DNA from 4 places in the Aeromonas sp. FDAARGOS 1415 genome. Region 2 is predicted to be linked to each of the others. Evidence: riboswitches for the same ligand, from Rfam matches in the RefSeq annotation. Region 2 holds a riboswitch; each other region holds the start of a gene.
The links. Region 2 has a riboswitch for cyclic di-GMP ahead of I6L45_RS10705 (glycosyl hydrolase family 18 protein). Riboswitches for the same ligand answer to the same signal wherever they lie in the genome.
Positions count from the first base shown of each region.

Region 1: it holds a riboswitch for cyclic di-GMP, as region 2 does, so the genes downstream of both, I6L45_RS01995 (glycosyl hydrolase family 18 protein) here and I6L45_RS10705 (glycosyl hydrolase family 18 protein) in region 2, are expected to answer to the same signal.
Region 3: it holds a riboswitch for cyclic di-GMP, as region 2 does, so the genes downstream of both, I6L45_RS08490 (sigma-54 dependent transcriptional regulator) here and I6L45_RS10705 (glycosyl hydrolase family 18 protein) in region 2, are expected to answer to the same signal.
Region 4: it holds a riboswitch for cyclic di-GMP, as region 2 does, so the genes downstream of both, gbpA (N-acetylglucosamine-binding protein GbpA) here and I6L45_RS10705 (glycosyl hydrolase family 18 protein) in region 2, are expected to answer to the same signal.

Region 1 is NZ_CP077363.1:417,063-422,300, forward strand. Features, by position in the region: gene I6L45_RS01995 (glycosyl hydrolase family 18 protein) at 1-2,013, opposite strand, end outside; cyclic di-GMP riboswitch class I at 2,124-2,211, opposite strand; gene I6L45_RS02000 (PAS domain-containing hybrid sensor histidine kinase/response regulator) at 2,414-5,238, opposite strand, start outside.
Region 2 is NZ_CP077363.1:2,233,210-2,238,447, forward strand. Features, by position in the region: gene gltX (glutamate--tRNA ligase) at 53-1,468, shown strand; tRNA gene I6L45_RS10680 (tRNA-Ala) at 1,721-1,796, shown strand; tRNA gene I6L45_RS10685 (tRNA-Ala) at 1,825-1,900, shown strand; tRNA gene I6L45_RS10690 (tRNA-Ala) at 1,964-2,039, shown strand; tRNA gene I6L45_RS10695 (tRNA-Ala) at 2,107-2,182, shown strand; tRNA gene I6L45_RS10700 (tRNA-Ala) at 2,249-2,324, shown strand; cyclic di-GMP riboswitch class I at 2,767-2,851, shown strand; gene I6L45_RS10705 (glycosyl hydrolase family 18 protein) at 2,996-5,238, shown strand, end outside.
Region 3 is NZ_CP077363.1:1,778,456-1,783,693, reverse strand. Features, by position in the region: gene fliFL (lateral flagellar M-ring protein FliFL) at 1-1,188, opposite strand, end outside; gene lfiE (lateral flagellar hook-basal body complex protein LfiE) at 1,197-1,523, opposite strand; gene I6L45_RS08490 (sigma-54 dependent transcriptional regulator) at 1,535-2,911, opposite strand; cyclic di-GMP riboswitch class I at 3,050-3,137, opposite strand; gene lfhA (lateral flagellar biosynthesis protein LfhA) at 3,332-5,238, opposite strand, start outside.
Region 4 is NZ_CP077363.1:661,743-666,980, forward strand. Features, by position in the region: gene I6L45_RS03120 (AzlC family ABC transporter permease) at 1-7, opposite strand, end outside; gene I6L45_RS03125 (murein L,D-transpeptidase family protein) at 128-604, opposite strand; gene I6L45_RS03130 (M3 family metallopeptidase) at 909-2,759, opposite strand; cyclic di-GMP riboswitch class I at 3,128-3,213, shown strand; gene gbpA (N-acetylglucosamine-binding protein GbpA) at 3,278-4,699, shown strand; gene cbl (HTH-type transcriptional regulator Cbl) at 4,806-5,238, opposite strand, start outside.

The sequences.
Region 1 (5,238 bases), 1.8 Mb from region 2:
GTTCACCACGGGCGGCAGGTTCGGCTGCGGTGCCTTGTTGGTCACCACCACCTGATCCTTGGCCGAGAGCCCCTGATCGTCGGTCACGGTCAGCTCGAACACCAGGTTGATGTCGCTGCTGACGGCATCCAGCACCACGCGGGCCTTGGCCGAGGTGGCATCCAGCAGGCTGGCCTGCGGGCCGGACACCTGCTTCCAGCTGTAGGTCAGGACCCCGTTTTCCGGATCGTGGGAGGCGCTGCCATTGAGCGTCACCTCCGCCGGGCCGGTGGCGTTCAGATCGCTGCCGGCATTGGCCACCGGCGGCTTGTTGACCGGTGGCGTGGTGCCGCCGTCCCCATGGCCGAGCCCCTCGTGCATGGCGCTGAGGATGTCGCCGTTGTCTGCATCGATCTCCCAGGCGAACAGGCCCCCAAGCTGGTTGGCCAGCACGTACTGCCCCTTGGCCTTGACCGAACGGTCGTTGTCGAAGCTGATGAGATCCCCGGTGCCGGCGTTGAAGACGTAGGGGGCCTCGGCCACCTCGTCATAGCCCTGCTCCCAGCCTGCGCCCATGCGGTTGTTGACGATGTCGCGGTAATCCACCACCCCGTTCTCCCAGGTGCCCTTGACGGGGCCGGTTGCGGTGCCGGTGAAGGGGTTGCCGGCCTGATAACCGCTGACCCCGGTCCAGCCGCGACCATACATGGCCGCACCGACCACGATCTTGCCCGGTGTGACCCCCTGGCCGAGCAGCGCCCTGACGCCCTTGTCGGTGGTGTACTTGGTGGCCGGATCCCAGCTCGCGGCATGGAGGTTGGTCTGGTGACCCAGCTCGGTGTTGCTCCAGGCGCCGTTGAAGTCGTAGCTCATCAGGAAGATGTGGTCCATGTACTGCTGGGCAGCCTGATAATCCACCTTGGCAATCTTGTCGCCGCCGGCGCTGATGGCCGAGGTGAGCTCGTACTGTCGACCGGTCTCGGCCTCCAGCTCGTCGAGCATGGCGCGCAGCTCTTTCATCAACGCCACATAGGTGGCGCCATCCTGCGGCCCGCCCAGGTTGGGGTTGGCCCCCTGACCGCCCGGGAACTCCCAGTCGATGTCCACGCCGTCGAAGAATTTCCAGGTCTGCAGGTACTCCTTCATGGAGGCGACGAAGGTGTCGCGCTTGGTCTTGTCGCTGAAGAAGTAGAAGGGATCTGAGAGAGTCCATCCGCCGACCGAGGGGAGGATCTTGAGGTCGGGGTTGGCCTGCTTGAGGGCCATCAGGTTGCCAAAGTTGCCCTTGTAGGGCTCATCGAAGGCGGTGAGCTTGCCCTGCCCCATCTGCACGGCGGCCCAGGGATCGTGAATGGAGACCTTGAAGTCCTCGCGACCGGCGCAGGAGCGCTGCAGCGCCTCGAAGCTGCCAGAGATCTCTTTGAGGCTGTCATTGATGCCATTGCCACCGCAGATGGGGGTGAAGCCGTAGAGGATGTGGGTCAGGTTCTTGGCCGGGATCTTGTCCACGGTGAACTTGCGGCCATAGACGCCCCACTCCACGTAGTAGGCCCCCACCACCTTGCCGGACTTGTTGGCGTAGGGCTTGTTGTTCTCCTGCAGCGGCGCATCGAGCGGCGCCAGGTGGCTGCCGTCCGTGTCGGCAACCACTATCTCCTTCTTGTCGGAGAGGGTGCAGCCATCGGCGTTGCACAGGGCGACCTGCATCTGGTAGCGGCCCCCCTTGGTGACCTTGAAGTTGGCGGTGCCGGATGCCGCGGCGGCCCCCGACCACACCTCCTTGCCATCGAGCAGCACCTTGGCGGTCTGGCCCACGTCGCCGGACCAGAGGTTCCAGCTCACGCTGACGGGGGCACCATCCTTGTGGACAGTCACCAGCTTGTTGTAGGAGGTGGCGGCCTGATCGATCTGGATGATGGCGAACTTGGTTTCACCCCAGCCTATGGTGGGTTTGCCGGGGGCGGCAGCGAGGGCGGAGGTGGAACAGATCCCCCCGACCAGCAGCGCCAGCAGGGAATGTTTTGGACTGAACATAGTTGAACTTCCTTATTTCGTTATTGGAATAAACAACGAAAAAGGCAACGCAACCTGACAGGGAATGCAGACGACATCGCACCATGGCTTGGCCCATGGACGAAACAACCTGTGGTGGCCCCGCTATCCTAGGTACCGCTGACCCTTAGACCGGAAGCTTTGCGCCCCGGACTTTCGTCCGGTTTGCCTTTTTGCACAACTTGATTTGCGATGAAAATAATCGCCGAATGACTATAGAGGAGAGTCGTCGGTCCGCCACCTAGTAAAAATAACAGTGACAGGGACTCACCATTGCCAGTTGGCCACGAAAATGCATACAAATCGGCAACAACGTCGCCGATGATGCTGCATGAGAACCATTATCAGCCGCGTCAATCAAAGATGGAATCTGTGATTGCCGTCACTGAACCGGTAGCAGCAGGCTGTTCATCAGGGCCCTCAGCTTGAGCGGCTTGACCGGCTTGCTCACATAACCGAAGCCATGCTCGCGGATCTGCGTCTGCAGCTCGCTCTTGCGATCCGCGCTGATGATGATACCGCCGATGCCGTTGCCATGGGCCAGCCTGATCATGTGCAGCGCCTGCAACCCCGTCTTGCCGTCGTCCAGGTGATAGTCAGAGAGCACCAGCCGGGGCAGGAAGCCAGCCCCGATGATCTCCTCTGCCTGCTCCAGGCTCTGGGCACAGCGCACCTCGCAGCCCCAGCGCTCCAGCAGGGAGGCCATGGCAATGAGGATGTCCTCCTCGTTGTCGATGCAGAGGATCCTGACCCCTTCCAGCTGGCTGTCCCGCTGGGCTGGCGCCGTCATCTGGCTCGCCGTCACGGGCCGGGTCGCGAGGTTCAGGGTGATGGCAAACACGGATCCCGCTCCGGGCCAGCTACGCAGGGAGAGCTGGTGACCCAGCACCAGAGAGATGCCGCGAGCGATGGCAAGCCCGAGGCCGAGCCCCTGCTCCTTGGCAGTGCGGGAGTGATCGAGGCGGGAGAACTCGTCGAAGATCGCCTCCTGCTTGCCCTCCGGGATGCCGGGGCCGTTGTCCCACACCTCGATGCGCACCTTGTCCCCCAGCCGGCGGCAGCCGAGCAGTACCCGGCCCCCCGGGTTGTAGCGAAACGCGTTGGTGAGGAAGTTTTGCAGCACCCGCCGCAGCAGGCGCACATCGCTGTAGACCGCGAGGCTGCTCTCCACCACGGAGAACTGGATCCCCCCGGCCTGGGCCAGCACCCCGAACTCCGCCTTGAGGTTGTCGAGCACGTCCCTCAGGGCGAAGTCGAGCTTCTTGGCCTTGAACTTGCCGGCCTCGAGGCGCGAGATATCCAGCAGGTCCATGATGAGATCCTCGGTCGCCCCCAGGGCATCGTCGATGTGGCGGGCGATGCGGGCGGGCTCGTCCGCCGGGGGCAGCATCTCCAGCAGGGAGGAGGTGAACAGCTTGGCCGCATTGAGCGGCTGGGTGAGGTCGTGGCTCACCGCCGCGAGGAAGCGGCTCTTGGAGTGGTTGGCCCGCTCCACCTGCTGGTTCACCAGCAGCAGCTGGCGGTTGAGCTCGGAGAGCTCATGGGTGCGCTCGGCCACCCGCGCCTCCAGGTGCTCGTTAGCTTCGCGCAGTACCCGCTCGGCGTCACGAAACGGGGTGATGTCGGTGAAGGTCATGACGAAACCGCCGGCGGGCATGGGGTTGCCCTGCATCTCGATCACCCGGCCATCCGGCCGCTCCCGGGCCGAGATGTGGGGGCTGCCGCGCTGCATGAAGGCAACCCGGCGCGCCACCTGGGCCTCGATCTCGCCGGGGCCGCACAGCCCCTGCCCGGCGTTGTAGCGGATGATCTCCTCGATGGGGCGACCCACCTGGATGAGGCCGGGAGGATAGGAGAACAGCTCGATGTAACGCCGGTTCCAGGCCACCAGCCTGAGCTCCCTGTCCACCACGGAGATCCCCTGCCCCATGTGTTCGATGGCCCCCTGCAGCAGGCCGCGGTTGAAGCGGAACACGTCGGAGGCCTCGTCCACTATGGTGGCGATCTCCTCGAGCTGCATGTTGCGCCCCTGCAGGGCCGAGGCCAGCACCAGCCGGGCGGACGAGGTGCCGAACACCCCCGCCAGCAGCCGCTCGGTGTGGGCAATGAGCTCCGCCGAGGCCTGCATCTGGGGCGCCAGGGTGCCACCCCGCTCGCCGGCGAAGCGGCCGAAGGCGCGCTTGACCCGGCTCGACCCCACGAAGCGGGCCGCCAGCATCTCCAGCTCCTTGACCGAGACCCGCGCCTGGTAGAGCGCCGCCGTGTCCCGGCTCTGCTTGCCGACGAAGTTGGCCGCCTGCAGCCGCTCGCTCACCGCCGCCCGGGACAGGAGCGAGCCAGCCACATAACCCACCAGGTTGAGCAAGAGGCTCAGGAAGAGGCACCAGGCCCCCAGGCTCAGCTCGCGAAACGCGGGCCAGTCGGGGGGGGCCAGCAGGGCCTCCAGGGGAGATCCCGCCAGCAGGCCGCTCTCGGCGAGCAGGGTCAGGCACCAGAGGCTGACCCCGAGGGCAAGACCCAGGTAGACCCCCTTGCGGTTGCCGTGCCGCCAGTAGAGACCAAGCAGCAGAGCCGGCGCGAACTGGGCCACGGCGCCGAACGACAAATAGCCGATGCGCGACAGACTGGTGAGATCCCCGAGCCAGAGGTAGAGCGCCCAGGCGGCCAGCAGGATCAGCAGGATGGCGCCCCGGCGCACCTGCAGCAGCAGCCGCATCAGGCGCTCGTCCCGCCCCTGCTGCCAGACCCGGCGCAGCAGCACCGGCAGCACCAGGTCGTTGCTCACCATGATGGCCAGCGCGATGGTGCAGACGATCACCATGCCGGTGGCCGCCGAGGTGCCGCCGAGAAACGCCAGCATCGCCATGCCGTCGTAGCCGAGGGACATGGGGAGGCTGATCACATAGGTGTCCGAGGCCATGTCGGCCCCCACCCACTGCTTGCCCGCCAGGGCCAGCGGCCAGATGAAGAGCCCCATCAGGAACAGGTAGAGCGGGAAGATCCAGCGCGCCCAGTGCAGATCCTGCCCCTGGTTGTTCTCCACCACGGTCACGTGGAACTGGCGCGGCAGGCAGATGACGGCGCACATGGCGATCAGGGTATAGATGGCAAGCTCCAGCAGGCCGCCCGGCGTCACCGCCACCACCGCCTTCAGGAAGTCGCCGGCCACCAGGGTGCGGGCCTCGCTCGGCTTGCTGACGATGAGCC
Region 2 (5,238 bases):
GCGACGGTTTTTTTAACGAATTGGCCCAAGGCCCTCTACACAAGGCTTAAAGATGAAAGTCAAAACCCGTTTTGCTCCCAGCCCGACCGGCTTCTTGCATGTCGGCGGTGCCCGTACCGCACTCTATTCCTGGTTGTTTGCAAAGAATCAGGGCGGTGAGTTCGTGCTGCGTATCGAGGATACCGATCTGGAACGTTCCACCCAGGAGGCCATCGACGCCATCATCGAGGGTATGGAATGGCTGGAGCTGAACTGGGATGAGGGCCCCTACTACCAGACCAAGCGTTTTGATCGCTACAACGGCCTGATCGACGAGATGCTGGCGGATGGCCGCGCCTACAAGTGCTACTGCTCCAAGGAGCGTCTGGAAGCGCTGCGCGAAGGCCAGATGGCCAACGGCGAGAAGCCCCGTTATGACGGCAAGTGCCGCCATGGTGATCACGATCACCCTGCCGACGCCCCCCACGTCATCCGTTTCCGCAACCCGACCGAAGGCTCCGTGGTGTTCGATGACCACGTGCGCGGCCGCATCGAGTTTGCCAACACCGAGCTCGACGATCTCATCATCCGTCGCACCGACGGCGCCCCCACCTACAACTTCTGCGTGGTGGTGGACGACTGGGACATGGAGATCACCCACGTGGTGCGTGGCGAAGACCACATCAACAACACCCCGCGCCAGATCAACATCTACAAGGCCCTGAACGCGCCGGTGCCGGAGTTTGCCCACGTCTCCATGATCCTGGGTGACGACGGTGCCAAGCTCTCCAAGCGCCACGGTGCCGTGTCCGTCATGCAGTACCGCGACGACGGCTACCTGCCGGAAGCCCTGCTGAACTACCTGGTGCGTCTGGGCTGGTCCCACGGCGATCAGGAGATCTTCACCCTGGAGGAGATGATCAAGCTGTTCAGCCTGGATGCCATCTCCAAGTCCGCCTCCGCCTTCAACACCGACAAGCTCTTGTGGCTGAACAACCACTACATGCGCAGCCTGGATCCGGCTTATGTGGCCAAGCACCTGGCCTGGCACATGGCCGACCAGAAGATCGATACCAGCAATGGCCCGGCTTTGCCTGCTGTGGTGACCCTGCTGGCGGAGCGCTGCAACACGCTAGTGGAAGTGGCCGCCCAGAGCCGCTACCTGTTCGAAGAGTACGAGGCCATCGACGAAGCGGCCGCCAAGAAGCACCTGCGTGGTGTTGCCGCCGAGCCGCTCACCCTGGCCAAGACCAAGCTGGCTGCCCTGGAGACCTGGACCACAGAAGCGCTGCACGAGCTGATTGAAGCCACCGCTGCCGAGCTGGGTCAGGGCATGGGCAAGGTGGGCATGCCGCTGCGCGTGGCCGTGACCGGCCAGGGCCAGTCTCCTGCCATCGACGCCGTGATGGCGCTGGTGGGCAAGGAGCGCGTGCTCGCTCGCATCGACCGCGCCCTGGCGTACATCGAAGCACGCATGGCCGCCGAGTAATTCAGGCTCGCCGGGTCAGTACCCAAGATGGCATGAGAGGGCTCCCTGAGGGGGCCCTCTTTTTTTGAGTCCCCACCTGATTTACGACGTAAAACAGCGACATAGCGATGAGGTTGGCGGTAAAAACAGCTAACTGACTGAATTTTGACTAAACGCTCCAGCGGGTGCGAATTTTGGGTTGACAGCAAAGCGGACGATGCCTATCATGCGCCTCCGTTGCCAGAGATAACTTTGGTAGCGCCGAGGTGAGTTGGGGTTATAGCTCAGCTGGGAGAGCGCTTGCATGGCATGCAAGAGGTCCGCGGTTCGATCCCGCGTAGCTCCACCAAATTCTCCTCGCACAATCTGGAATCCAAGGGGTTATAGCTCAGCTGGGAGAGCGCTTGCATGGCATGCAAGAGGTCCGCGGTTCGATCCCGCGTAGCTCCACCAGGTTCCTGATTGAAATGAAGTACCCAGGGCAGTGCGGTGTGTATCACCCAGGCCGACCTTTGTGGGGTTATAGCTCAGCTGGGAGAGCGCTTGCATGGCATGCAAGAGGTCCGCGGTTCGATCCCGCGTAGCTCCACCATCATTCAGACGTTATGCGTCGAAGGCAACCGACCGCCAGAAGCGGTTGTCTAAAGAGTAAAGAATTTGGGGTTATAGCTCAGCTGGGAGAGCGCTTGCATGGCATGCAAGAGGTCCGCGGTTCGATCCCGCGTAGCTCCACCATGATTCGGACGCCAAGCGTCCAGGATGACCGGCCGCCAGAACCGGTTGTCTGAAGAGTAAAAATTTGGGGTTATAGCTCAGCTGGGAGAGCGCTTGCATGGCATGCAAGAGGTCCGCGGTTCGATCCCGCGTAGCTCCACCATCATTCGATGACAACAGAAGGCCACCGCATTGCGGTGGCCTTTTTGTTTTGTCGTTTTGCATCGTCCCGGATCCCGCCGGGCTGCCAATCCTTCGCCCGCCTCGGCGCGGGTCTTTCAGGCGTCACATCCATAGGGACGGCACCAGCAAGACAGGGACTCCTCTCTTTTAAATTGACCCTTCTATCCATCTTCTCGGCCCTGGCCAATGACGTGCCTTGTCACATTTCTGGCAACTCGGACCAGTGGTCCAGCGTGCAAGAAAGGGAATAAAAGAGGCTGTTTGCCAGGTTTAGATAGGCTCAAGATACTGATATTAATCATTTATTTCTCATCTGTTCGATGAGGGATGAAGTGTGGGAACGTCCCCACATATTTTCTTTCGAGAATAAAGATTGAGCGGTCGAGACTTGCTTCCTATACTCGGGCTGTTCCTCACGGAACCCAGGACAAGGGCAAACCGGCAGTGATGCCGGGACGCAAAGCCTCCGATCTGCCCGACCACGGGCCAGACAGCGGGGTTACCCAGGGTAACTTGAGGGTTTGTGGCCCGTCCATGGCCTGTTGTCGTTCCCTTTCCCCCTGTTGCGATTGCGCTTTTCCCGGTGTTGAAGCCAAGACAAACAAGGAAGATAACAATATGCAACAGATCTTGAGGCCCAGCAGGCTTGCCATGCTGGTCGCCCTTGCGGCCGTCCCTGCCTGGGCGCAGGCCGCTTACCCCGCCTACCAGGCCGGCACCGCCTACAAGGCTGGCGACATCGTCAGCAACGCAGGCGCCCTCTATGAATGCAAGGAATTCCCCTACTCCGGCTGGTGCGGCGCGTCCCCCTACCACTATGAGCCCGGGGTCGGCACCGTCTGGGCCGATGCCTGGAAGCGTTATGGCGGCGAGGTACCGCCACCGGCCCTGGTCGTCGCCATCGGCTCCCCCGCCGTGGGTGCCAGCGTCAGCGAGGGGACCAGCCTTGCCCTGGCGGTGACCCTGAGCGGCCCGGTCACGGCGCTCGCCAAGGTGGAGTACCTCATCGACGGTACCCTGGTCGCCACCGCCACGGCTTCCCCCTGGAGCGCGAGCTGGTCTGCCGCCGGTGTGGGCAATCACGCCCTCAAGGCTCGGGCGCTGGACAAGGATGGCAAGGTGCTGAGCGAGGCGGACTCCAGCTTCAAGGTCGCCGCCGTGGTCGCGCCCGAGGCGCCCAAAGTGAGCATCGCGAGCCCGGCCGCCGGCGCCAGGGTGACCCTGGGTCGCAGCGTGGCGGTGAGCGGCAACGTCACCGACGCCAATGACGACGTCGCCAGGGTCGAGCTCTTCGTGAATGGCCAGAAGGTGGGCGAAGACACCAGCGCCCCCTGGCAAGTGAGCTGGACGCCCCAGAACAAGGGGCTGGCCGGTCTCAAGCTGGTGGCGACCGACAAGGCCAATCTCTCTGGCGAATCGGCCCAGGTGGATGCGCAGGTGGAAGAGGCCGCACTGCCTCCCACTGGCGGCAACCTCTCCTGCGACGTGCGCCAGATCTACCGCGCCGACGGCAGCGAGTGCATGGGGGATGATCACGGTCGCCGTGTCATCGGCTACTTCACCTCCTGGCGCACCGGCAAGAACGGCCTGCCCGCCTACCTGGTGAACGACATCCCCTGGGACAAGATCACCCACATCAACTACGCCTTCGCGGCGGTGGACGAGCAGAGCCACGTCATCAAGGTGGACGACTCGGCCACCAAGATGACCTGGAACGGCGTGCCGGGCGCCGAGATGGATCCCGAGTTCGCCTACCAGGGCCACTTCAACCTGCTGTCCAAGTACAAGAAGCAGTATCCGGACGTGAAGACCCTCATCTCCGTCGGGGGCTGGGCCGATACCCGCGGCTTCTACGCCGCCACCACCAAGGGCGACTGCTCGGTCAATACCGCCGGCATCAACGCCTTTGCCGACTCGGCGGTGGGCTTCATCCGCCAATACGGCTTCGATGGTGTGGATATCGACTACGAGTACCCCACCTCCATGAAGGATGCGGGCAACCCGAACGACTTCCCGCTCTCCAACCTGTGTCGCGGCAAGCTCTTTGCGAACTATGAAGTGCTGATGAAGACCCTGCGCAACAAGCTCGACAGCGCCGGCACCGAGGACGGTCGCAAGTACATGCTGACCATCGCCTCGCCGGCCTCGGCCTATCTGCTGCGCGGCATGGAAAACTTCCAGGTCACCCAGTACCTCGACTACGTCAACCTGATGACCTATGACTTCCACGGCGCCTGGAACCACTTCGTCGGCCACAACGCCGCCCTGTTCGACAACAAGGCGGATCCCGAGCTGGCCCAGTGGGGGGTCTACACCCAGGCCCAGTTTGGCGGCATCGGCTATCTCAACTCCGCCTGGGCGGCCCACTACTTCCGTGGTGCCCTGGCGGCGGGCAAGATCAACATAGGGGTGCCCTATTACACCCGTGGCTGGCAGGGGGTCACCGGTGGCACCCAGGGGCTGGGTGGCAAGGCGGCGCTGCCGAGCCAGAGCGATTGCCAGCCGGGCACGGGGGGGAGCACCATTCCGTGCGGCAACGGGGCGGTGGGCATCGACAACATCTGGCATGACCTCGACAAGAGCGGCAAGGAGATAGGCGGCGGCGCCGTGCCCATGTGGCATGCCAAGAACCTGGAGCACGCGGCCAGCCTCGGCATCACCATCCTGCCGAGCTACGGCCAGGCCTGGGGTCTGGATCCCAACAACCCGGCAGACGTGATCCAAGGCCAGTATGTCCGTTACTACGATGACAAGGCCCATGCGCCCTGGCTCTGGAACGAGCAGAAGAAGGTGTTCCTCTCTACCGAAGATGAAGAGTCCATGGGTCACAAGCTCGACTACATCGTCAAGCGCGGCCTAGGGGGCGTCATGTTCTGGGAGATGGCGGGGGACTA
Region 3 (5,238 bases), 450 kb from region 2:
CTTGGGGCCGATCTGCTGATTGAGCAGGATGGAGACGTTCATCCGCTCCAGTCGCCCCTGCTGATAGCGGGTATGCACTATGGTGCGGCTGTTCTCATACTGCTTGCTGACTTCCTGGCGCTCGGTTCGTGTGTCGTTCTTGGCAGGTTCCTGCGCCTTGTTCTCCTCGGTGGCGGCCTGATCGGTCTGGGGCGCCGTTTCCGGGGGACGGTTGGAGAGGGCACCCGGAATGCCGAGGGCCAGGGCGTCTATGGTCTTGTCGGATTTGTTGGATTCCCTGGTCACCACCCCGTTGGGATCGAGCTGCTGCTGGGTCTCCTCCACCGCGTTGAAGTTGACGTCTGCTGCGATCTGCACCCGGAAGTTGCCGGTGCCCAGCATGGGGTAGAGCATGTCGTTGGCCCGCTGGCGGATGTACTGCTCCAGCTTGCGCACGTACTCCATCTGCTGGACGCTCTGCTTGCCGAAGCCCGCCTTGTCACCCAGCTCCGCGCTCAGCAGCTGGCCGCTCTGATCCACCACGGTCACGGCGCCGGGCTTCATGCCGGAGATGCTGCCCGCCACCAGGTTGGCGATCGCCTCAACCTGGCCCGGCTCCATGGACTGACCCGGCTGCAGATCCAGCATCACGGAGGCGCTGGGCTTCTCCTCGTCACGGCCGACGAACAGGGTTCGCTTCGGGATGGCCAGATGCACCCGGGCACTGCGCACCGCATCCAGGGAGATGATGGTTCTGGCCAGCTCCCCCTCCAGGGCATGACGGTAACGCGCCCCTTCCATGAATTCGCTGGTGCCAAGGCCGGTGACATTGTCCAGCCCCTCCAGGCCTGCCGGCATGGCGGCCCGGACGCCGCGGGCCGCCAGCGCCATACGGACATGGGCAAGCTGGCTCTCAGGCACCAGGATCTGTCCCGAGCTCTTCTCTAGCCGGAACGGCACCTGCTCTTTCTCCAGCATCTCCATGATGTTGGCGGTGTCGTAGAGTTCCTGCTTGCCGTAGAGCGGCACGTAGTTCTTGCTGGAGGTCCAGAGGATCACCACTATGGTGGCGGCGACCACCGCAGCCAGCAGCGCTATGGTCAGAATGGATTTGTTGTCCCGGGAGAGGGTGCGCCAGTTGCGCATCCCTTCCTGTACGCGGGCGATCAGGGAGCCTGACGCTGGTGAAGAGGATACCAATTCAGTCATCACCAACCTCAGAGCGGCATGCGCATGATGTCATCGAAGCCGGTCATCAGTTTGTTGCGCACCTGCATCAGGGCGGAAAAACTGAGGCCTGCCTTCTGGCTGGCCACCATGGCCCCCACCAGATCGTCGCTCTGCCCCGCATCGACGGCGGTCATCAGGCTGGAGGCGATGTTCTGCTGTTCGTTGACCCGGCCGACGACGTCACGCATGGCGTCGCCGAACGAGACGGCAGACGCCTCGTTTGGCTCGATGGCAGGGGGTTGACTGGCGACTCGCTGCATTTCCTGCATCTGCTGCAGGAGTGTCACCTGTGATGACATGATCTCAATCTTCACTCGGTTATCCCTTAGTTTTGTATCTGCTGCTCGACATCGATGCCCTGCTCGCGCATGGCAGCCAGCTTGTATCTAAGTGCCCGGGTCGTCATCCCGAGGGCTTCTGCCGTGCGTGTCCGGTGGCCACGGAAACGGCGCAACGTCTCAAGAACGAATTGAAATTCGGCATGCCGCTTGGTCTCGTTGAGCCCCTCCGGGGCCGTGAGTGTCTGCGGTAGCGGAGTGTCGGCTTCCGCTGCGTAATGGGGCAGCATCAAATCGACGGCCTGAATATGCAATCCGCGAGCCATAATTAGCGCCCGCTGGATGACGTTATCCAGTTCGCGCACATTGCCTGGCCAGTCATAGGAGAGCAGCTGCTGGCGGGCACTCTCGCTGAGGCGATAACCCTGCTGTGCGGCATAACGCTCGATGAAGTACTCCGCCAGGGGCAGGATGTCGTCCTGCCGTTCTCTCAAGGCGGGCCAGCTCATGGGCAGCACGTCCAGCCGGTAGAAGAGGTCCTCGCGAAATTCGCCCCGCACCACCAGCTCCCGCAGATCCCGGTTGCTGGCAGCGATGATGCGCACGTCCAGCGCGATCACCTGATGGCTGCCCAGCCGTTCGACCTCCTTCTCCTGCAGCACCCGCAGCAGCTTGGCCTGCAATGCCAGCGGCAGCTCGGAGATCTCGTCGAGCAGCAGGGTGCCCCCCTGAGCCAGCTCGAACTTGCCCTGCTGGCTGGCCGTCGCGCCAGTGAAGGCGCCCTTGCTGTGACCGAAGAGGATGGACTCGAGCATGGCCTCCGGGATGGCCGCACAGTTGATGGCCACGAAGGGCTTGGCCGCCCGGCTGGACATTTCGTGGATGTAGCGGGCAAGCCGCTCCTTGCCCGTCCCCGACTCGCCACCGATGAGGATGGTGGCCGAGGTCTTGGCAGCCCGGCGGGCGAGCTGCAGCACCTGCAGGCTCTGGGGGGAGGTGGCGATCAGGTTGGGGATGGCCTGGCGCAGGCGCAGGGCGCCCCTGACGACGTCGAGGATCTGTCGCTGGCTGAAGGGTTTGATGATGTAGTCGATGGCGCCGGCCCGCATGGCCTCGGCCGCCAGATAGGCCTGATGTTCATTGACCAGGATGACGCAGTCGGTTCCCGCCAGCGTCTGCACCATGGCAGGGCCGGCTTCTGTCATGACGGCCATATCGAGCAGAATAAGATCGACGCAGTGGTTCGAAATAAAATGTTTGGCCTGCGTCACAGAATCCTGATGGGTAATTCGATAACCGGCATTCAATAATATTTGCCCAACATGGTTTCCATTTGGTGACAATGAGGAGACCAATAATAAATGAGCATGGGTTCCAATATCGACCGATACTGAATTTTCCTTGATAGAAATATCAGAAAACATATTATCCCGAACCTGTGATTGTACATGAATCAATCAACAGAACCGACAGCTGAAAAATTAAGACATACAAAGACAGAGCAGCGCTTCTAATTGAGCGCTTGCCCTATATCTTCATAAAAACAAGGCGAGAATCATGGCCTTGGCAACCCCGCTATCATTAGCATCAATGCTGTTAGACCGGAGGCTTTGCGTCCTGACTTTTCAGTTCAGTTTGCCTTTATCATGCGACGACCCGTATTTGGATGGCATGGCTTGGTGATCCTTCAAGCCATGAGACACACCTGATTGTTTGTATTTTGTTATTTAATCGTCAGTATGTGTCGCGTCAAAAACCGTCACATCATAACGGCTTTATATGACAATTCAAGCAGATATGCGGAATAGTCACTTCCTGCCGGCAGAGAATAAGGCAATTCAACTTCAGCCCAACGTGCCAATTACTTCGACCCGCAGCTCTTCCGGTATTTCATTATATGAGATCACTTTGAGACCCTTCGAGAAGGAGCGGGCATAGCGGGCGATCAGGGGCCTGAGCTGGGGCATCACCACCAGCACAGGGGGGTATCCCTGCTGCTGCAACTGCTCCTTCACCAGCGGCATGTTTTGCTGCAGCTGTGCCAGCAGCTGGGGATCCACCGGGAAGCTGTCCAGCTGGATCTTCCCCTGCTGCTGGGATTGGCTCATCGCCGTCAGCAGGGTCTGCTCCAGCCGATCATCCAGGGTGAAGGCCCCCAGTACGTCGCGGGAACCTATCGCCTGTCTGACGATCTGCCGTTTCAGTGCGCAGCGCACATCGGATGCCAGCAGGACGGGATCCTTGGTCAGCTCGCTCGCATCCAGCAAGGTGGTGGCGATGGTGCGGATGTCGGTGAGGCTGATCTGCTCCTTGAGCAGCTGGCGGAAGACCCGCAGCTGCTGCATCTGGGTCAGGGCCAGATTGAGCTCTTCCGCCAGACGGGGAGACTGGGTGGCCAGATGCTGGCCCAGCTTGCCCACCTCGTCATGACCGAACAGGTTGTCGAGCTGCTCCCTGAGCAGCTTGCTGGCATGGGTCGCGATGACGGTGGCGGAATCCACCACCGAATAGCCCAGGTTGAGGGCCTTGGCCTTGTTGTCCGGCGAAATCCAGACCGCGTTCATGCCGTAGGCGGGATCCTGGGTCAGCTCGCCGTCCAGGGCGCCGTAGGTCTCCCCGCTGCTGATGGCCATCAGCCGCTGGCAGTCCACGTTGCCCGAGGCCAGGGCGATGCCGGAGAGCTTGATGCGATACTGATCCGGCTGCAGTTGCAGGTTGTCGCGCACCCGGATCTCGGGTAGCAGGAAGCCGTACTGCTCGGAGAGCGTCTTGCGGATGCCGCGCACCCGGGCGAGCAACTCGGCCCCCTTGTCCGCCTCCGCTAGGGGGACCAGCCGATAGCCGAGCTCGATGGCAACAGTGTCCACCGGCGGCAAGTCCTGCCACTCCAGCCCCTGGGGCTCCGGCTGTACCATCTGGCGTGTCAGCGCCTCTGCCGCATCCAGCGCCGGATCCTGGGCACGGCGCTGGCTGACGCTCCAACCGGTCCAGGCCAGTACGGCCGCGAAGCTGAGGAAGGCCAGCATGGGCATGCCGGGAACCAGGCCCAGGATCAGCATGATGGTCGCCGCCGTGTAGATCACACGAGGGGAGGCGAGGATTTGCTGGCCGACCTGATCCGACATCTCCCCCTCGTCGCTCACCCGGGTGACGATGATGGCTGCGGCGGTGGACATCAGCAGGGAGGGGATCTGGGCGACCAGGCCGTCACCTATGGTGAGCAGGGCATAGATACGAAACGCATCGGAAACCGGCAGGGAGTGCTGGAAGATACCGATGGCCAGCCCCCCCACCAGGTTGATGATGAGCACCAGCAGTCCGGCGATGGCGTCGCCACGAACGAACTTGGATGCCCCGTCCATGGCGCCGTAGAAATCCGCCTCCCTGGCGATCTCCTCCCGCCTTGCCCGGGCCTGGTGCTGATCCAGGGTCCCCGCATTGAGGTCGGCGTCGATGGCCATCTGCTTGCCCGGCATGGCGTCCAGGGTGAAGCGAGCGGAGACTTCGGAGATACGCTCCCCCCCCTTGGTGATCACCACGAAGTTGATGATCATCAGGATCACGAAGACCACCAGACCCACCACGTAGTTGCCCCCGATGACCACCTCGCCGAAGGCCTGGATCACCTTGCCGGCGGCCTCGTTGCCCTCATGACCGTGCAGCAGCACGACCCGGGTGGAGGCAACGTTGAGGGACAGCCGCATCAGGGTGGCGACCAGGAGCACGGTCGGGAATACGGAGAAGTCCAGCG
Region 4 (5,238 bases), 1.6 Mb from region 2:
AGATCATGGGATCGTCCTTGAGATAGCCAATGCGAGCCGGAAAACTAGCACGGCGCGGGACGGGCTGTCACGCCATGGCCTGCGGCAAATGAAACGCCCGCGTGGTAGCGGGCGTTGGAAGACGGGATCAGGGCTCGATGATGATGGGGGTGCCGGGTTCGATGGCGTTCCAGATCTCGTCCATCTCGTGGTTCAGCACCGCGATGCAGCCGTTGGTCCAGTTGGAGGGCTGCACCCTGCGATCCCCCAGGCTGTTGCGCTGGCCGTGGATCATGATCATGCCGCCCGGGTTCACACCCAGCTCGTTGGCGCGCTTGATGTCGTCCAGGTTCGGGTAGTTGATGTGAATGGCCTTGTAGAAGCCGGAGTTGCTCTTCTTGTAGTCGAGGGTGTAGCGCCCTTCCGGGGTACGCTGATCCCCTTCACGCTGCTTGTGCCCCATGGGCGCCGGGCCCAGGGCAACCCAGTAGCGTTTGACTTCCTTGCCATCCTTCATCAGGGTCAGGCTGTAACTCGACTTCTTGACCACCACCATATCGGCAGACAGGGTGGCAAAACTCAATGCGGGCCACAGCCCCAGCAAACACAGCAATACGGCTCTCACTTTCCATCCCTCGACGAGCCTTCAGGGCTCTCTTGTTAGCAAATCATCTGAATGTCGCCACTCTCTGGTGACGAGCGAGCGCCATGATATGGGATCGCCATGAATACTCAATATATCGAGAAAAACATATCTGGCGACACTGTGCCAGCAGCCTGGCCAGGCCCCGGCCATCTCGATGAATGCACAGGAAAAACAGCGGGATAGTCCCTTCCCTTGCATATGCCCCCGAAAGAGGCCCGTGCGCCCCCCCTCTCGCCAATAGAGAGCCCCGCCAGCTGGCGGGGCTCGGAGCTCAGGGGCAGGCTCAGCCGGCCACGGCGGCCTCGGCCCCGTAATGGCGCCGGATCCAGGCCTCGAAGTCGGCCAGCATGCGGGCCTCCGACTCCTGGTTGTCGGCGATGAGCTCGGCGCCGTGTACCACCCGGATGCGGGCGTCGAGCGGCGTCCCTTCCCCCGCCGGCGGACGCTGCCGTGCCGCCGCCATGCACGCCTGCGCCTGCTGCCACGCCTCGGCGGCGCTCCGGTTGCACGCCTCGGCCAGGGGCACTGCGCTGAAGCCCTCACCGGTGAGACTCTGCAGCGTCTCGTCGTGGGTCATGCCGTTGCCCGGGCCCCAGTAGTGGGCGGCCAGATCCGGCCCGATGCGCGGGTTGTCGGTGAGGTAGCCGTCGCGCTTCAGGAAGTAGGCGCGGGTCTGCTCCACCGCCATCAGGGCCAGCAGGTAGCCGTGATAGGCACAGGCCGACTCCTGGTTCAGGAGGTGCGGAATGGCCAAGAGCGGGCGCGGGCTCTCGACCCCCAGGATCTTGCGTTCCCACTGGCGTGCCAGCGCCAGCACGGCGGCCGGGGTGCGCTCGGCCTCGTCCATGGCGTAGAGATCCCGCTCGAAGTAGGCCACCAGCGCGATCTGGCGCTCGTTGAAGGCGCGAAACGGCTGGCGCGCGGCGATCATCGCCTGGATGAGCGCATCGGGGATCGCCTCCCCCGCATCATTCCTGGCGTAGCGCTTGAGCCAGTCCGCGTCGTCCAGCAGGCTGTCGCAGAACATCGACTGGGTCTCGGCATAGGCCATGGAGGTGGGCGGAAACTCCTGGGAGAAGCAGGGGGCGTTGCCGGTGACATTGGCAAAGTGCGCCGCGTGGCCCCCTTCGTGGAACAGGGTGTTGAGCCCGCTCCAGCCGCTGCCCACCTGAGCCGGGTTGGCCAGGCTGGTGAAATTCACCACCGCCGGTACCCACTCCCCCTCCTGCCAGAAGCTCGGCACCGGGCCGTGACAGAAGCCGTTCTCGTATTTCCCCTCCCGGGTCAGCAGATCCAGGGTCAGGGTGGCACCGCGGTACTGGATGCCGAGGCGGCGGAAGCTCCCGACCCAATCCTTCAGCGCCCGGGAGAAGGGCACGTAAGGATCGAGCTGGCGGGTCACGTCGCCGCTCACGCTGTAGCGCAGGTTGTGGGGCAGCAGGGCTTCTTCCCCCTTGGCGTCCTTCAACTCGGCCAGACTCTGGTGCAGGCGGGCATCGGTGCGGGCGATGAAGTCATCCAAGACGGCAAAGAGCTGCTCCGGGCTCATCTGTTCGTTCTTGTGCACCTTGTAGTCGAAGTAGTCGCGATAGCCCATGGCCCGGGCGAAGCGGTTGCGCAGCGCGACTATCTCCAGATAGCCGTTGTCGACCACCCACTGCTCCAGGGCGTGGAACATGGCGAGCGCACTCTGGCGCACCGCCTCGTCGCTGCTGGCGGCCAGCGTCGTGCTGGCGGCGGGCAGACTGCCGGGGACCTGGTGACCCTGCTCGTCCAGCAAGGTCAGCTTCAGCCCCTTGCGCCGGGCAAACAGATCCGCCTCGGCGGCCACCAGCTCGTCCATCAGGGACGCGGCCTGAGGATCCTCGATGACATTGCACTCGAAGAAGGCGATCCAGCCTGCCAGACCGCGTTTCAGCTCGGTCTCCTCGGCCTGGGCCTGCATCTCCCGCAGCACCGGCAGGCGTGCCGGGTCGGCGCAGAAGGCCTTGTAAGCCTGCTCGGCGGCGGTGAAGCCGGCCTGATCGTCGCTGGTGCCCATGTAGGTGGACCAGAACAGATCCTCCTTGCGCCTGTGTACCTGCAGGTAGTCGGCGTTGAGCTGGTTGAGATAATTCCTGGCAATGGAACTCATAAATTCCCTCTTTTATGGGGTCACCCGCACGGGTGCCCACTCCTTTTATTGGTGAGATGCCGCCCCCTTCACAGAGATTGGCAAACAGTGCGCCGGGATGCGCATGAACAAGCTACCAAAAAGCAGGGAGCACTGTCTGCTGGCGATTGGTCCAGACGTGCATCTGGGGGGCAAGCGGCGGGGGATGTCGGGCGGCCCAGCCCGAACACACCTGATGATCGGTATCGCCCTGTCCGAGGGGGGAGCAAGAGAAGTATGGGGAGTCGTACTGCTCCGATGAGGTCAAGCCGTCAATATTTACACTTAATTTTTTAACAAAATATAGTCATCATGGGTCTGTCGCCCAGTGCGGCACCATGATCCTTTCTGTAGTCATTTGGCAAACTGGTTGAAAGGCCAGGACGCAAAGCCTCCGGTCTAAAGACATGCTGTCCAGGATAGCGGGGTTGCCACACCCAGGTGTGCACCGGGATTTCCCCTGCCAACTTGACTGCCCACATCACCGAACAGAGGAATGTATGGCAGCAAAACTTCAATTCAATCGCCTCGCGGCGGCGCTGACGCTACTGGCCAGCGGCGGCGCCCTCGCCCACGGCTATATCAGCCAGCCCGAGTCGCGCAACTACCTGTGCAAGACGGGTGGCAACATCCAGTGCGGCGCCATCCAGTGGGAGCCCCAGAGCCTGGAGGCCCCCTCCGGCTTCCCCGCTGGTGGCCCCGCCGATGGCCAGATCGCCTCGGCAGGACACCCGCAGTTTGGCGAGCTCAACGCCCAGACCAGCGATCGCTGGACCAAGCGCAATGTGCAGGCCGGTCCCTTCGCCATCAGCTGGACCTTCACCGCCAACCACGCGACCCGCAACTGGCGCTATTACCTCACCCGGCAGGACTGGAACCCGAACCAACCGCTCACCCGGGACGCCTTCGATCTCGTGCCCTTCTGCGTCATCGACGGGGGCATGGTACAGCCACCCAAGCAGGTGACCCACAACTGCACCCTGCCCGAGCGCACCGGCTATCAGCTGATCCTCGGGGTCTGGGAGGTGGGTGACACCACCAACAGCTTCTACAACCTGATCGACGCCCGGTTCAAGGACGACGGCCAGCCGCCGTTGACCTGGAGTCAGGGAGGCACCATCTATCCCTCCATCGACCTCGCCGTCGGCGACAAGGCCAGAACCCGGGTATTCGACGCCGGTGGCGAACGCACCGATCTGCAGATCGAGCTGACCATCGCCAGCACCGAGCAAGGCCTGAAGAACAACTGGGCTCACGCCCTGGCGAGCAAGATCAATGCCGAACAGAGCCAGATCCGCGCCGGCCAGCAGGGCACGGACGGCCAGTTCAACCCGGTCTACGGCCAGAACCCCGTCTACCTGAAAGCGGGCAGCAACCTGCAGCGAGTAGAAGTCCAGCTAGAGCAGCAGCAACCCCCGGTCAGCGACAGCATCAGCGTGAGCGGCCTGGCGAGCGAGTATCCGCTCGACAACGGCCAGCTCACCCTGGCCTTCACCGTCGCCGCTCAGGGAGATCTCGCCGTCACCAGCACCCTCTACGACCATGGCGGTGTCGCCAGGGGGCAGACCAGCGCCGACATCAAGGACAGCAGCCAGGGCTTCACCATGGCCCTGAGCGGCCTGAGCGCCGGCCACCATCAGCTGGTGATCGAGGCCAAGCCGAAGAACGGGGGCGCCACCCTGCAGCAGACCCTGGATCTGATGTTCAAGGATCCGGCCGCTGGCGGTGACTACCAGTACAGCTTCCCGGAGGGGCTCAAGTCCTACACTGCGGGCACCCGGGTACTGCAGCCGAAGAACGGCAAGATCTACCAGTGCAAACCCTTCCCCTACAGCGGCTGGTGCAGCCAGTGGGCGAGCACGGCCACCCAGTATGAGCCGGGCGTGGGTTCCCACTGGCAGGAGGCATGGACACAGCTGTGATCCGCCGCACCTGCGCAGCGTAAAGTCGGATAGGGTCAGCCGAAGGGGCCCATCCGTCCGCAATAAAACGGGGAGCCAATGGCTCCCCGTTTGCCATGGCAACCGCTCAGATCTGGTAGTCGAGCAGGGGCTCGTTGCTCATGGCACGGGCCTGGATCTCCGACAACGCCAGCTCGGGGTTGCACAGCTGGATGAACTGCCAGGCGAAGTTGTGCTGGAACTGCCCCTGCTTGAGGCCGATCCAGGCGGTGTGCGGCGCAAACAGCCGGCTGCCGTCCAGCTGCACCAATCCCTTGTCCCGCAGGGTGTCGAACGCCATGTCCGCCAGTATACCCACCCCCATCTCCAGCTCGACATAGGTCTTGATGACGTCCGAATCCTGGGCCGTCAGCAGGATCTGCGGCGCTATGCCGGCCTCGGCAAACGCCTCGTCTACCCGCACCCGCCCGGTGAGGCCGGCCTGATAGGTGACGATGGGCCAGTGGGCCAGGGCAGCCAGGGTCAGATCCCGCTCGGCGGTGAGGGGATGCTGCTCCGGC